DNA from 3 places in the Pectobacterium actinidiae genome. Region 1 is predicted to be linked to each of the others. Evidence: predicted binding sites of a transcription regulator. Region 1 holds the regulator's gene; each other region holds the start of a gene.
The links. The regulator CRP, encoded in region 1, controls carbon source genes, mostly activating them, when cyclic AMP is high. The targets are predictions, from matches to a motif close to ATGTGANNNNNNTCACAT.
Positions count from the first base shown of each region.

Region 1 (4,337 bases):
CAGGTACCGATAACCTTTATTCTGGATGATGTTTAACAATTGTTAATGATCGTACTCGTCACTTAAATCAATATCGAACCAAAGCAGGGATTCCATGCTGTTGTCAAACTATACGGAATCCCTGTCTCCTGTCATCTATATGTCTCTGGATGAAGTCAGCATCAATTTCTTGTCATTCTTCTCATCACGTATACAGGTACAATAGCCTGTGTTACACCCGCTTATGAAAAACGCAGCGACATAAATTTCGGGTATTATTGCGGGTATCAAAAGTAGGATAAATTTAAATAACCAATATCTATCAATACATTAAGTCAATATGCTGCTAATTATCGATAACTACGACTCCTTTACCTACAACCTTTACCAATACTTTTGTGAGCTTGGCGCGCAGGTTGTGGTGAAGCGTAATGATGAACTGACGCTGCGTGAGATCGAACAGCTTGCGCCCGAACGATTGGTCATTTCACCGGGCCCTTGTACGCCGGATGAGGCGGGCATTTCACTGGCTGCTATTCGTCACTTTGCCGATAAGTTGCCTATTTTGGGCGTGTGCCTTGGCCATCAGGCGATGGGGCAGGCGTTCGGCGCGCGCGTGGTGCGAGCACGGCAGGTCATGCACGGGAAAACCTCAGCGATTGCGCACAGCAGCACGGGCATTTTTACTGGTTTAGCTCAGCCTTTGACGGTCACCCGCTACCATTCACTCATCGTTGATTCTGCCTCGCTACCCGATTGCTTTGAGGTCACGGCCTGGAGCGAACATGAAGGTAAGCGTGACGAGATTATGGGGATCCGCCATCGCTCGCTTCCGCTGGAAGGCGTGCAGTTTCATCCTGAAAGCATCCTTAGCCAGCAAGGGTATGAGCTTTTGGATAATTTCCTTAAAATTTAGTGAGATAGAAAGTTATTCTCTCCAGTAGCCGATTTAATATTGCCTGTAATTGATTTTTTATGCATATTTATTGACTATATTTTCATTCCGACATGATGGACAGCAGAGTGAGGCAGCAAATGGCAGCAGAGCAGAAAGCAGTGACACGGGATACTCACGATAAAGTGATTTTGCCGGTTTATGCACCCGCGAAGTTTGTACCAGTGAAAGGTAAAGGGAGCCGCGTCTGGGATCAAGACGGCCGTGAGTATATCGATTTCTCCGGCGGCATTGCGGTTACGGCACTGGGTCACTGTCATCCTGCGCTGGTGAATGCATTGCAACAGCAGGGTGAAAAGCTGTGGCACACCAGCAATATCTTCACCAACGAACCTGCGCTACGCCTCGCCAGCAAATTGATTGATGCCACTTTTGCCGACCGCGTGTTCTTTGTTAATTCCGGTGCTGAGGCTAACGAAGCTGCCTTTAAGCTGGCGCGCCACTATGCGGTTAAACGCCATAGTCCGTATAAAACCAAGATCATCGCTTTCTATAATGCGTTTCATGGCCGGACGCTGTTCACCGTCTCGGTTGGCGGACAGCCTAAATATGCCGATGGTTTCGGGCCTAAGCCTGCGGATATTGTCCATGTTCCCTTCAACGATCTGGCGGCGGTCAAAGCGGTGATGGACGATCACACCTGTGCAGTCGTGCTGGAGCCGATTCAGGGTGAGGGTGGTATTACGCCTGCGACGCCTGAATTTTTACAAGGCGTGCGCGATCTGTGCGATCAGCATAAGGCGCTGCTGGTGTTTGATGAAGTACAGAGCGGGATGGGACGTACCGGTAAATTATTCAGCTACATGCACTATGGCATCACGCCGGATATTCTCACGACCGCGAAAGCGCTGGGTGGCGGCTTCCCGATTAGTGCAATGCTGACGACGGAAGAGATCGCATCGGCCATGACGGTTGGGGTACACGGCACCACTTATGGCGGTAATCCGTTGGCTTGTGCCGTAGCGGAAGCGGCGCTGGATATCATTAACACGCCGGAAGTGTTATCAGGCGTGGCGGATCGTCACGATCGGTTTGTCAGTGAGCTTGAGAAAATCAATCAGCAGTACGGCGTATTCGAACAGGTTCGCGGTATGGGGCTGCTGCTGGGTGCAGAACTGAAACCGCAGTGGCATGGCCGTGCGGGTGAGTTTCTGGCCGCAGCAACGGCTCAGGGGTTGATGGTTCTGATGGCTGGGCCTAACGTGATCCGTTTTGTACCCTCGTTGATCATTGATGAAGACGATATTGCGCAGGGGATGGAGAAATTCGCCAACGCCGTCGCGCAGGTCGTTAAGACAGCAAACTGATTAGACATAAAAAACGTAGGGAACGTTTTAACGTTGCGTTAGCAACGACCCGAAAGGGGGCGGCCAGGGATGGCATGCCATAAAAAAAGCGTGAGGCCGAGGCTTCACGCTTTTTTATTGGTAGGGTACAGCGACAGCGGGTTAGCGAGTGCCGTAAACGACAATCGTTTTACCGTGTGCAGAGATCAGGTTCTGGTCTTCTAACATTTTCAGAATGCGACCCACGGTTTCACGCGAGCAGCCAACGATTTGCCCAATTTCCTGACGGGTAATTTTAATTTGCATGCCATCTGGATGCGTCATGGCATCAGGTTGTTTGGCCAGGTTGAGTAGGGTTTGAGCAATACGGCCAGTCACATCAAGGAAGGCGAGGTTGCCGACTTTCTCAGAGGTAACTTGAAGTCTGCTTGCCATTTGGGCTGACAGACGCATGAGGATATCCGGGTTAACCTGGATGAGCTGGCGGAATTTTTTATAGGAAATTTCAGCCACTTCACAGGCGGTTTTTGCCCGAACCCAGGCGCTACGCTCCTGACCTTCTTCAAACAGGCCTAGCTCGCCGATAAAATCGCCCTGATTGAGGTAGGAGAGGATCATCTCCTTGCCTTCTTCATCTTTGATTAGCACTGCGACAGAGCCTTTCACGATGTAGTAAAGCGTTTCTGCTTTTTCACCTTGGTGAATAAGCGTGCTCTTCGATGGATACTTGTGGATATGACAATGGGAAAGGAACCATTCGAGAGTTGGGTCTGTTTGCGGTTTGCCGAGAACCATTCGCTATCATCCTCTGTTGTAATTCACTGCGCAAATTACAGGGGTCAGAGTTCCCTGTACGGCGTGTTTAACTGCTAAAAAATAAAATTCAGTCTAGGCAGAATGACGTCAGGGAATATACTGGAACCACTGTACCCTTGATTTTCCGGTTGCTGCCTTGCCGCATCGTAAACGTGGCTGGGTATATCTGGCCACGTAATCATCTTCTTCGTTTCTGGGTTTGTCCAGAAAAGGTCTATTCTATTTTCGTTTTAACACAGCTTTAAGGATGTGTCTTGTGTTGTCTCGCTTCAGCATGACAAAGCTCTGATTAACGCTGGTTTTTGTACAGTAACGATATAAATTTTCAAAAAATTTTTAGTGGAGAGGCATCATGCAGGCTCGGGTAAAATGGGTTGAAGGCTTAACGTTTTTGGGCGAATCCGCATCAGGGCATCAGATTTTGATGGACGGCAATTCTGGCGATAAAGCGCCCAGTCCGATGGAAATGGTATTGATGTCCGTAGGAGGATGCAGTGCGATTGACGTGGTGTCGATTCTACAAAAAGGTCGCAACGATGTGGCGGATTGTGAGGTGAAATTAACGTCAGAGCGTCGGTCTGACGCGCCGCGTTTATTTACCCACATCAATCTGCATTTTATCGTGACGGGAAAAGGACTGACCGATAACGTTGTCGAACGAGCCGTCGCCCTGTCGGCGGAAAAGTACTGTTCTGTGGCATTGATGCTGGGTAAAGCCGTTGAGGTGACGCACAGTCACGAAATTCGGGTGCTGGCTTAATCGCTTTCTCTGGGCACGACGCTGCCGTGCCCGGTTTTGCTTATTCGATCGTTTTCCCTTCTATCAGCCGCTGCACCAGCGGTGCCATGATTAATTCCATCGCCAAGCCCATCTTCCCGCCGGGAACGACCAGCGTGTTGATGTGGGAGATAAATGACCCCTGCAACATGGCGAGCAGATAGGGATAATCAATATTATCCAGCCCCTGAAAATGAATCACCACGAAGCTTTCGTCCAGTGAGGGAATCGACTTGGCGGCGAACGGGTTGGAGGTGTCCACGGTGGGCACGCGCTGGAAATTGATGTGTGTGCGAGAGAACTGTGGCGTGATATAGGTGATGTAGTCTTCCATCGAGCGGACGACCGAATCCATCACCGCTTCACGCGAGTGGCCGCGCTCATTGACGTCACGAATCAGCTTTTGAATCCATTCCAGGTTGACGATTGGCACCACGCCGACGAGCAAATCGACATGCTGTGCCACGTCGTTTTGCTCGGTGACCACGCCGCCGTGCAGCCCTTCATAGAACAGGATGTCAGT
Region 1 covers NZ_JRMH01000002.1:53,322-57,658, reverse strand. The annotation lists gene KKH3_RS17870 (hypothetical protein) at 1-36, shown strand, start outside; gene KKH3_RS17865 (aminodeoxychorismate synthase component II) at 320-895, shown strand; gene argD (bifunctional acetylornithine/succinyldiaminopimelate transaminase) at 1,015-2,241, shown strand; gene crp (cAMP-activated global transcriptional regulator CRP) at 2,383-3,015, opposite strand; gene KKH3_RS17850 (OsmC family protein) at 3,389-3,796, shown strand; gene KKH3_RS17845 (phosphoribulokinase) at 3,837-4,337, opposite strand, start outside.

Region 2 (4,337 bases), on a different contig from region 1:
GTGGAAGTGTCCGGCATCCAGACAGAGCGCGGTGCCGCGGCTGGTCGCGTAGCCGAGATAGAATTCGCTGGAACCGACGGTAAAGCTCTCTGCGCCGATCCCGAACAGTTTACTTTCCACCGCGTCGATATGGTGCGCCTGATCGAGCGGCTCGGCGATGATCTCATCCAGTGAGCTGAGCAGCCGCTGGCGGAACGCCAGACGATCGATGGTTAAATCTTTCATACCGTCTGGCACCCAGATGTTCATTACCGACGGCGTGCCGAGTTCGCGCCCAAAGTAGGCGGAAATCCGGCGGCTGGCCTGACAGTGCTCAATCCAGAAGCGGCGGACTTTTTCATCCGGGTGTGACAGGGTAAAGCCATCTGCGCTCAGCGGATGAGAAAAGCAGGTCGGGTTAAAATCCAGCCCGAGCTGATGGCGCTTGGCCCACGCGACCCAGGAACTGAAATGCTCGGGGGCAATCTCGTTACGGGCGACGGGCTGTGCGGATTCCAGATAGATGGCGTGCAGGTTCAGCCGCTTGGGACCGGGGATTAGCGCAAAGGCCTGTTCCAGATCGGCGCGCAGTTCATCTGGCGTGCTCGCTTTGCCGGGGTAGTTGCCGGTGGCCTGAATACCGCCGGTCAACGGTCCGCCCGTATTCTCGAACCCAGCCACATCGTCACCTTGCCAGCAGTGCATTGACACCGGGATCTGATCAAGCTGTTCCAGCGCCGCTTCTACGTCAATATTCAGGCTGGCGTAACGCGTTTTTGCCAGCTGCCAGGCAGCTTCAATTGGTGTGCTCATTGCATGGTCTCCTTTTTGCCCTGTGGGGCGGTTTCTGGCTGGCTGAGCGCCTGAAAACGACGCCAGTGCCCGGCAAAATCACTCTCCGCACGCGGGGTATAACGATGCAGAGGGAAGTTATGAGTCAGCATGTGCCGGAAGGCGGCAAGGTCGGCGACGGCGCCCAGCGCCATCAGTTGGCAGCCGATATTGCCAAGCGTCGAGGCCTCGACCGGCCCGGCCAGAACCGGAATCTGGCACACATCGGCGCACAGCTGGTTTAGGAAGGCGTTCTGGCTACCACCGCCGACAATATGCAACTGGCGGATTGGCGCATGGCGCAGTTCGCCGAGTTCCAGCACCACCTGCCGGTAAAGCAGCGCGAGGCTGTCGAAAATGCAGCGTGCCAGTTCGGCATCGCTTTGAGGCACGGGCTGGCCGTGTTCACGGCAATAGTCGCGGATCGCCTGATGCATGGACGGTGGATTGATAAAACGATCGTCATTGGGGTTAATCAGGCTGGTGAAGGCGGGCAGAGCGGCAGCGGACTGAATCAGCGCGCCTAAGTCCTTGATATCACGCTCCTGACAAACGCGCTGTAGCAGCCACAGACCCATGATATTTTTTAGCACCCGATAGGTGCCGTCTATGCCGCCTTCGTTGGTGATATTGGCGGCCAGCGCCTGCGGGCTATTAAACGGCGTGTCGCTCTCGATGCCCATTAGCGACCAGGTGCCGGAACTGAGGTAGGCGCTGTCGCGGCTCAGCAACGGTGCGCCGACTACCGCGCTGGCGGTATCGTGCGTGGCGACAGTGGTAACGGGAATGTGTCGTCCGCTCGGCGCTGTCCAGTTCCCGACGGCGTGCCCCGGCTGCACCGGATCGCTCAACCAGCGGCGCGGGATGCTCAGATAGTCCAGCAGTTCGCTATCCCAGGTTTTCTTTTCCAGATTAAGCAGTTGGGTTGTGCTGGCGTTGGTGTATTCGCAGACGACATTCCCCGTGAGGCGATAGTGAAAATAGTCGGGGATCATCAGCAGGTGTGCCACCTGATCCAGATCGTCAGAGGGTGCATCGCACAGCGCTTTAAGCTGGTACAGCGTATTAAACGGCAGAAACTGAATGCCGGTACGCTGATAGATAGCTTCACGTCCCAGTTCTGCGGTAACAGCGGCCATTATGCCGTCGGTGCGGTGGTCGCGATAGGAATAGGGCAGGCCGACGCGCTGCCCGTTTTTATCGAGTAGCACATAGTCCACGCCCCAACTGTCGATCCCAATGCTATCGGGGGTGATACCCATGGCATCGATTTGGTGTAATCCGGTGAGGATGTCGCTTTCCAGCGCGGCCAGATCCCACTGGTGATGGTTGTCCTGAAACACCAGCGTATTGCTGAAACGGTGAATTTCTTTCAGCGTTAAATGCTGCGTTGCGGTGTGCAAGGTTGCCAGCATGACCCGACCACTGGACGCCCCTAAATCCACCGCCACGATATTCTTCACCGCCATAGCCGCACTCCTTACTTGTTGGATGTGTTGCAGTGTAAGGAGCGGTAACAGAAGCCACCTTCCTATGAGTGCCATCTACAACAAGCGGCTGGCAAAATGACAAAGCTGACCGTGAAAGGGCTCACAATCTGGGAAATTATTTAGGGAATAACCACGTAAAAATAAGGGAAAAAGCGGTGTGATCCTTACCACACTTCAATCAATTGGGCGGTGCGATCTTAAAAAAAGAGCAGCCAGACGGCGTGCGAGTGACGGTATTTTAAGGCTGGTTTTGTGGCTTCTGGCTACCCTTTTTCAAAGGCCGCATTTTTGCCAGAGGCTGAATGGAGAACTGAAATGACGTTACTTCGTGGTGATGACTTTTTTACTTCGCGTGCCGTAACGGTTGCGGTTGAGCCGCGCACCCCACAAGCGGCGTTTCCTGAGCACTATCATGATTTCTGGGAAATCGTGCTGGTGGAACAAGGCGCTGGTGTTCATGTGTTTAACGATCAGCCCTATGCACTGTGCAGCGGTTCGGTATTCTTCGTTCGTGATAACGATCGGCATCTGTTTGAAGACGTCGAAGGATTGTGCCTGACCAACATGCTGTACCGCTCGCCGCGCGGATTCCGCTTCCTTTCCGATATCGCCGCCTTTTTGCCGTATGGCCCGAACGGCGAGTGGCATGGGCAGTGGCAGGTCAATGCGGCGGGGATGCAGCAGCTGAAACAGTCGATGAACAGTCTGGCTGAACTGGCGCAGAGCGATGCACCGGAAGCGATTGCCGCCAGCGAGAGCCTGTTTCTGCACATTCTGGTGCAACTGCGCCAACACTGCTTCCAGACGCAGTCTAACGGCCCCGAGCGTCAGGGGGTTCAGGCGCTGCTGGGCTGGCTGCAAAACAACTACAGTGAAGAGGTGAACTGGGGCAGTCTGGCCGATCAGTTCTCGCTGCCGCTGCGTACGCTGCACCGTCAGCTCAAACAACACACGGGTATGACGCCACAACGCTATCTGAATCGGTTAAGATTACTGGAGGCTCGTCGGCGGTTGCAGCAGAGTGATGATTCGATTACCACGATTGCGCACGCCTGTGGATTTAGCGACAGTAATCATTTCTCGACGCAATTCCGCAAGGCATTCTCGCAGGCGCCTAAATCACTGCGCCATCAGGCGTTTTCTCGTGAAGAGTAGGTAACGGCAACGGCGGGTAAGGGAATGGCGACAGCAGTACGGGGTTTGAAATTACAGACTGAAGACTATTTCCTCACCGACAAGAATGCCGTGACGGTGGCCGAACGGCACCCGCAGCCGGTGTTTCCGCTGCATCATCATGATTTTGATGAACTCGTCATCGTCTGGCGTGGCAATGGCCTGCACCTCTGGAACGATGTGCCTTACCGCATTACCCGCGGCGATATGTTCTATGTTTCAGCAAACGATCGTCATAGCTATGAATCCGTCCACGAGCTTGAGCTGGACAACATTCTCTATATTCGCAATCGCCTGACGTTATCCGCCGATTGGCAAGCGTTGCTGCCGGGCGGGGAGCTTCCACAAAGCCAGCGCCACTGGTGTTTAGGCTCGGAAGGCATGGATACCCTCCGCGAGAAGGTGGATGCGCTGAGGCAGGAGTGCATGAAATCGGATGCACTCTCGCTGCAACTGAGTGAAGCGCTGTTGCTACAGATTGCGCTGCTGGCGGCGCGCTATCGCCACACGCCGGATAACCCGCAATTGGCCGATGCGCACCAGTTGGATATGTTGATGAATGCGCTGCGTGCCAGCATTGCGGCACCGTTCCGCTTTGAAGCTTTCTGTGAACAGCACCACTTCAGCGCCCGCAGTTTACGTTCGCGCTTTAAAGAGCAAACGGGCATGAGCGTGCCACATTATCTGCGCCAGCTGCGGCTCTGTAAGGCGATGGAACTGCTGCGTTATGATCTGCAAACCATCGGCGACATTGCCGCGCTGTGTGGTTTTGAGGACAGTAACTACTTCTCTGTGGTGTTCCATCAGGCGTTCGGTGTTTCGCCCAGTGCTTATCGCCAGCGCTTCCTGAATGTGGAGTGACGG
Region 2 covers NZ_JRMH01000001.1:246,552-250,888, forward strand. The annotation lists gene KKH3_RS01070 (L-rhamnose isomerase) at 1-792, opposite strand, end outside; gene rhaB (rhamnulokinase) at 789-2,279, opposite strand; gene rhaS (HTH-type transcriptional activator RhaS) at 2,616-3,455, shown strand; gene KKH3_RS01085 (helix-turn-helix domain-containing protein) at 3,480-4,334, shown strand.
Region 2: the regulator CRP is predicted to act here: its motif matches at 2,456-2,473, upstream of rhaS (HTH-type transcriptional activator RhaS).

Region 3 (4,337 bases), on a different contig from region 1:
ACGCCGAGGAAGGCGTTGGCAAACGCGATACCTGCAATTGTCGCCGCGTTATGTACACGCTCGCGGGCAACCGGGTTTTTCGCGCCGTCACGGTAGCTGTCTGGCAGGTTTTCCTTCAAGAGCTTCAGTGCTTGTAACGCCTGTCCATCTGAGTATTCGTTTGCCAGCACAGAAACATAGGCTTCCAGCGAATGTGTTACGGCATCAAGCCCGCCAAATGCACACAGTGATTTCGGCATATTCATGACTAAATTGGCATCAACAATCGCCATATCTGGCGTTAACGCGTAGTCCGCCAACGGATATTTCTGTCCGGTAGCATCGTCGGTCACTACGGCAAACGGCGTGACTTCGGAACCGGTCCCAGATGTGGTGGTAATCGCCACCATTTTGGCTTTGACGCCCATTTTCGGGAACTTGTAGATACGTTTACGGATATCCATAAAGCGTAGTGCCAGTTCTTCGAAGTGGGTCGTAGGATGCTCATACATCACCCACATGATCTTCGCGGCATCCATCGGAGAACCACCGCCCAGCGCAATAATCACATCCGGTTTGAAGGAGTGCATTTGCTCGGCACCTTTACGCACGATGCTCAGCGTCGGGTCAGCTTCAACTTCGAAGAACACTTCGGTTTCCAGTCCGTGCTGTTTCAGTACAGACGTCACCTGATCGACATAACCGTTGTTGAACAGGAAGCGGTCGGTCACGATAAATGCACGTTTTGCACCATCGGAGGCGACTTCTTCCAGGGCGATAGGCAGTGAACCACGACGGAAATAAATGGATTTAGGAAGTTTATGCCACAACATATTCTCTGCTCGCTTGGCTACCGTTTTCTTGTTGATCAAGTGCTTCGGACCGACGTTTTCGGAGATGGAGTTTCCGCCCCAAGAGCCACAGCCCAGCGTCAGAGACGGAGCGAGTTTGAAGTTATAGAGATCGCCGATCCCCCCCTGAGAAGCTGGAGTGTTAATCAGGATACGCGCTGTTTTCATCATATTACCGAAATGATTCACGCGTTCTGGCTGATTGTCCTGATCGGTATAGAGGCAGGATGTGTGACCTATCCCCCCCATTGCGACCAGTTTTTCCGCTTTAATGACAGCGTCATTGAAGTCTTTCGCTCGGTACATCGCCAACGTTGGAGACAGTTTTTCGTGGGCAAAGGGTTCGGATTCATCGACGGCCGTCACTTCACCGATCAGCACTTTGGTGTTCGCTGGGACGGTGATACCCGCCATTTCTGCGATCTTCGGTGCAGGCTGGCCCACAATGTCGGCATTCAGTGAACCATTTTTCAGCAGAATACCTTGTACGGCATGCAGTTCTTTGCCTTTGAGCATGTAGCCGCCGTGGGTGGCAAAACGTTCACGCACAGCATCATAGACGCTGTCTACCACGATGACTGACTGTTCTGACGCACAAATGACGCCGTTATCGAAGGTTTTCGACATCAGAATTGAGGCAACGGCACGCTTAATATCGGCCGTTTCGTCAACGACGACAGGCGTGTTACCGGCACCGACGCCGATGGCTGGTTTACCTGAACTATATGCCGCTTTCACCATACCCGGTCCACCGGTAGCCAGAATCAGGTTGATATCGGGATGGTGCATCAGTTGGTTGGATAGCTCGACGGAAGGCTGATCGATCCAGCCGATGATATCTTTCGGCGCACCTGCCGCAATGGCTGCTTGCAGAACAATATCGGCAGCTTTATTGGTCGCATTTTTTGCACGCGGATGGGGAGAAAAGATAATCCCGTTACGGGTCTTCAGGCTGATCAGCGCTTTAAAAATCGCGGTAGAAGTCGGGTTGGTGGTGGGAACAATACCGCAAATCAGGCCAATAGGTTCAGCGATGGTAATCGTACCGAACGTGTCATCAGTAGAGAGGATGCCGCAGGTTTTTTCATCCTGATAGGCGTTATAAATGTACTCGGATGCGAAGTGGTTTTTGATGACTTTATCTTCCACTATCCCCATGCCGGATTCAGCAACTGCCATTTTTGCCAGCGGGATACGGGCATCTGATGCAGCGAGTGCGGCAGCGCGGAAGATTTTGTCCACTTGTTCCTGAGTGTAAGTGGCAAATTCCTGCTGTGCCTTTCTCACTCTTTCGACCAGTGCGTTAAGTTCTGCAACGTTGGTTACGGCCATAATGCTCTCCTGATAAATGTTAAACTCTTTCAGTCAATTGTTCGCCGGATAGAACAGTATAGATAAACGAGCGGGGGACACTTTTGTTACCAGGCTATTCTTTTTTACCGATTACATCGTAATTGACTCAAAGAGCTTGTCAGCCGCCGTCGTGGCGCGATTTCTGCTTTTTAAAATACTGTAACCGCCGATACCGTAAACTTTTGAAATATTGTTTGAAAAACATCAAAAATTAAGAGGATTTACGTGTTAACGAGGGTATGGAATGAGCATACCTATTTGTGGGTGCACTTTTTGTGATCAATATCGAATTTTCTTTAAGCTGACACCATTCAGCAAGCTGGTATTGATAACAGTTATCATTAACCAGGCGAAATCAGTGGTTTTTCTACCTAAAAAGGGATGGTGAAAGATAAGTGGGGTACTGAAGCGGGGTATTGTTGGGGAAAATTCCGGGCTAGCGGTTGTTCACATACTGGGAATGATCTATTCGTATAAAACATGTTCGTATAAATAGTACTTATATCTTAATCGAGTTCGTGATTTTACGTACCGCCTACCGTAAGGGAATTACGCGCTATTGTCGTGTAAGGTGAGTAACGGAGTTGTTAAAATAATAACATTATCGACAGATAATGACGCGGACAGGTAAGCATACATCATCATTTTTGTGCTGTGAAAATGATGAAACCCCCTACGATGTTTTTTTGTTCAAAACTCATAAATTGCTGAATATTTAAAATATATTTGAGATTAAGTACAAAAATCATTATTTATCATGTGGTTAATGGTTGGATTGAACGATTGAAATAAAACATTCACTGCGCTGTAGTAAAGAAAATTAAGCAACATCAATGTAAAGATATTGGCGAATGTGTCCGCTTTTGATAGCTTCGAGTGTCGACCTGCTATTCGTTATTCATCCATAAATTAATTTTATGATTTATTTGGATAATGGGCGATCTTTTCTACTCTATGTGGCGGCGATTTTTACGCATGGAGTCCGGTATGGCGTTGTATCAAGACAGGGGCGTTTATAAAGTGAATACTCGCAAAACAAAACGATACTTTGTTACCAGTATGATTGCAGCAGCAGTGATGGCGTCATGCGTGAATGTTCAGGCTGCTACAGTACCTGCCGGTGTTGAGCTGGCGAAAGAGCAGGTTCTGGTGAGAAACAATGGCGCTGAGGTGTCATCATTGGATCCGCATAAAATAGAAGGTGTGCCGGAATCCAACGTCGCGCGCGACTTATATGAAGGGCTGGTGATTTCCGATCCTGATGGACACCCGATTCCTGGCGTGGCCGAGCGTTGGGAAAGCAGCGATTTTAAAGTCTGGACGTTCCATTTACGTAAAGATGCCAAATGGTCAAACGGCGAACCTATTACCGCGCAAGATTTCGTTTATAGCTGGCAGCGTCTTGCCGATCCGAAAACTGTTTCTCCTTACGCCAGCTATTTGCAATATGGTCATCTGCTGAATATCGATGACATTATCGCCAGCAAAAAATCACCCGATTCGCTGGGTGTAAAAGCACTCGACGACCATACGCTAGAAGTGACATTAAGCGAGCCGATCCCTTATTTTTATAAATTACTGAATCACTCATCGTTGTCTCCGGTAAATAAAACGGTGGTGGAGAAATTTGGTGATAAATGGACCCAGCCGGAAAACTGGGTAGGAAATGGTGCCTACCGTCTTAAATCCTGGGTCGTGAATGAGCGACTTGTGCTGGATCGTAATACCCAATATTGGGATAACGCCAAGACCGTGATTAATCAGGTCACCTATCTGCCGATTGCTTCTGAAGTGACCGACGTTAACCGTTATCGTGCGGGTGAAATTGATGTCACCAATAATAAATTACCCATCGAGCTATTTCAGAAGCTAAAAAAAGAAATCCCACAAGAAGTTAAAATTAATCCTTTCCTCTGTACGTATTATTACGAAATCAATAACCAGAAACCGCCATTTAACGATGTACGGGTGCGTACGGCGCTGCGTATGGGGCTTGATCAAGACATATTGACCAATAAAGTGAAAAATCAGGGCGATATTCCTGCCTATGGCTATATTCCTCCGTTTACGGATGGCCTGAAAGCGCATACACCAGAGTGGTTTACCTGGCCACAGGCGAAACGTAACGAAGAAGCGAAAAAATTGCTGGCGGAA
Region 3 covers NZ_JRMH01000001.1:2,188,317-2,192,653, forward strand. The annotation lists gene adhE (bifunctional acetaldehyde-CoA/alcohol dehydrogenase) at 1-2,162, opposite strand, end outside; gene oppA (oligopeptide ABC transporter substrate-binding protein OppA) at 3,171-4,337, shown strand, end outside.
Region 3: the regulator CRP is predicted to act here: its motif matches at 2,376-2,393, upstream of adhE (bifunctional acetaldehyde-CoA/alcohol dehydrogenase).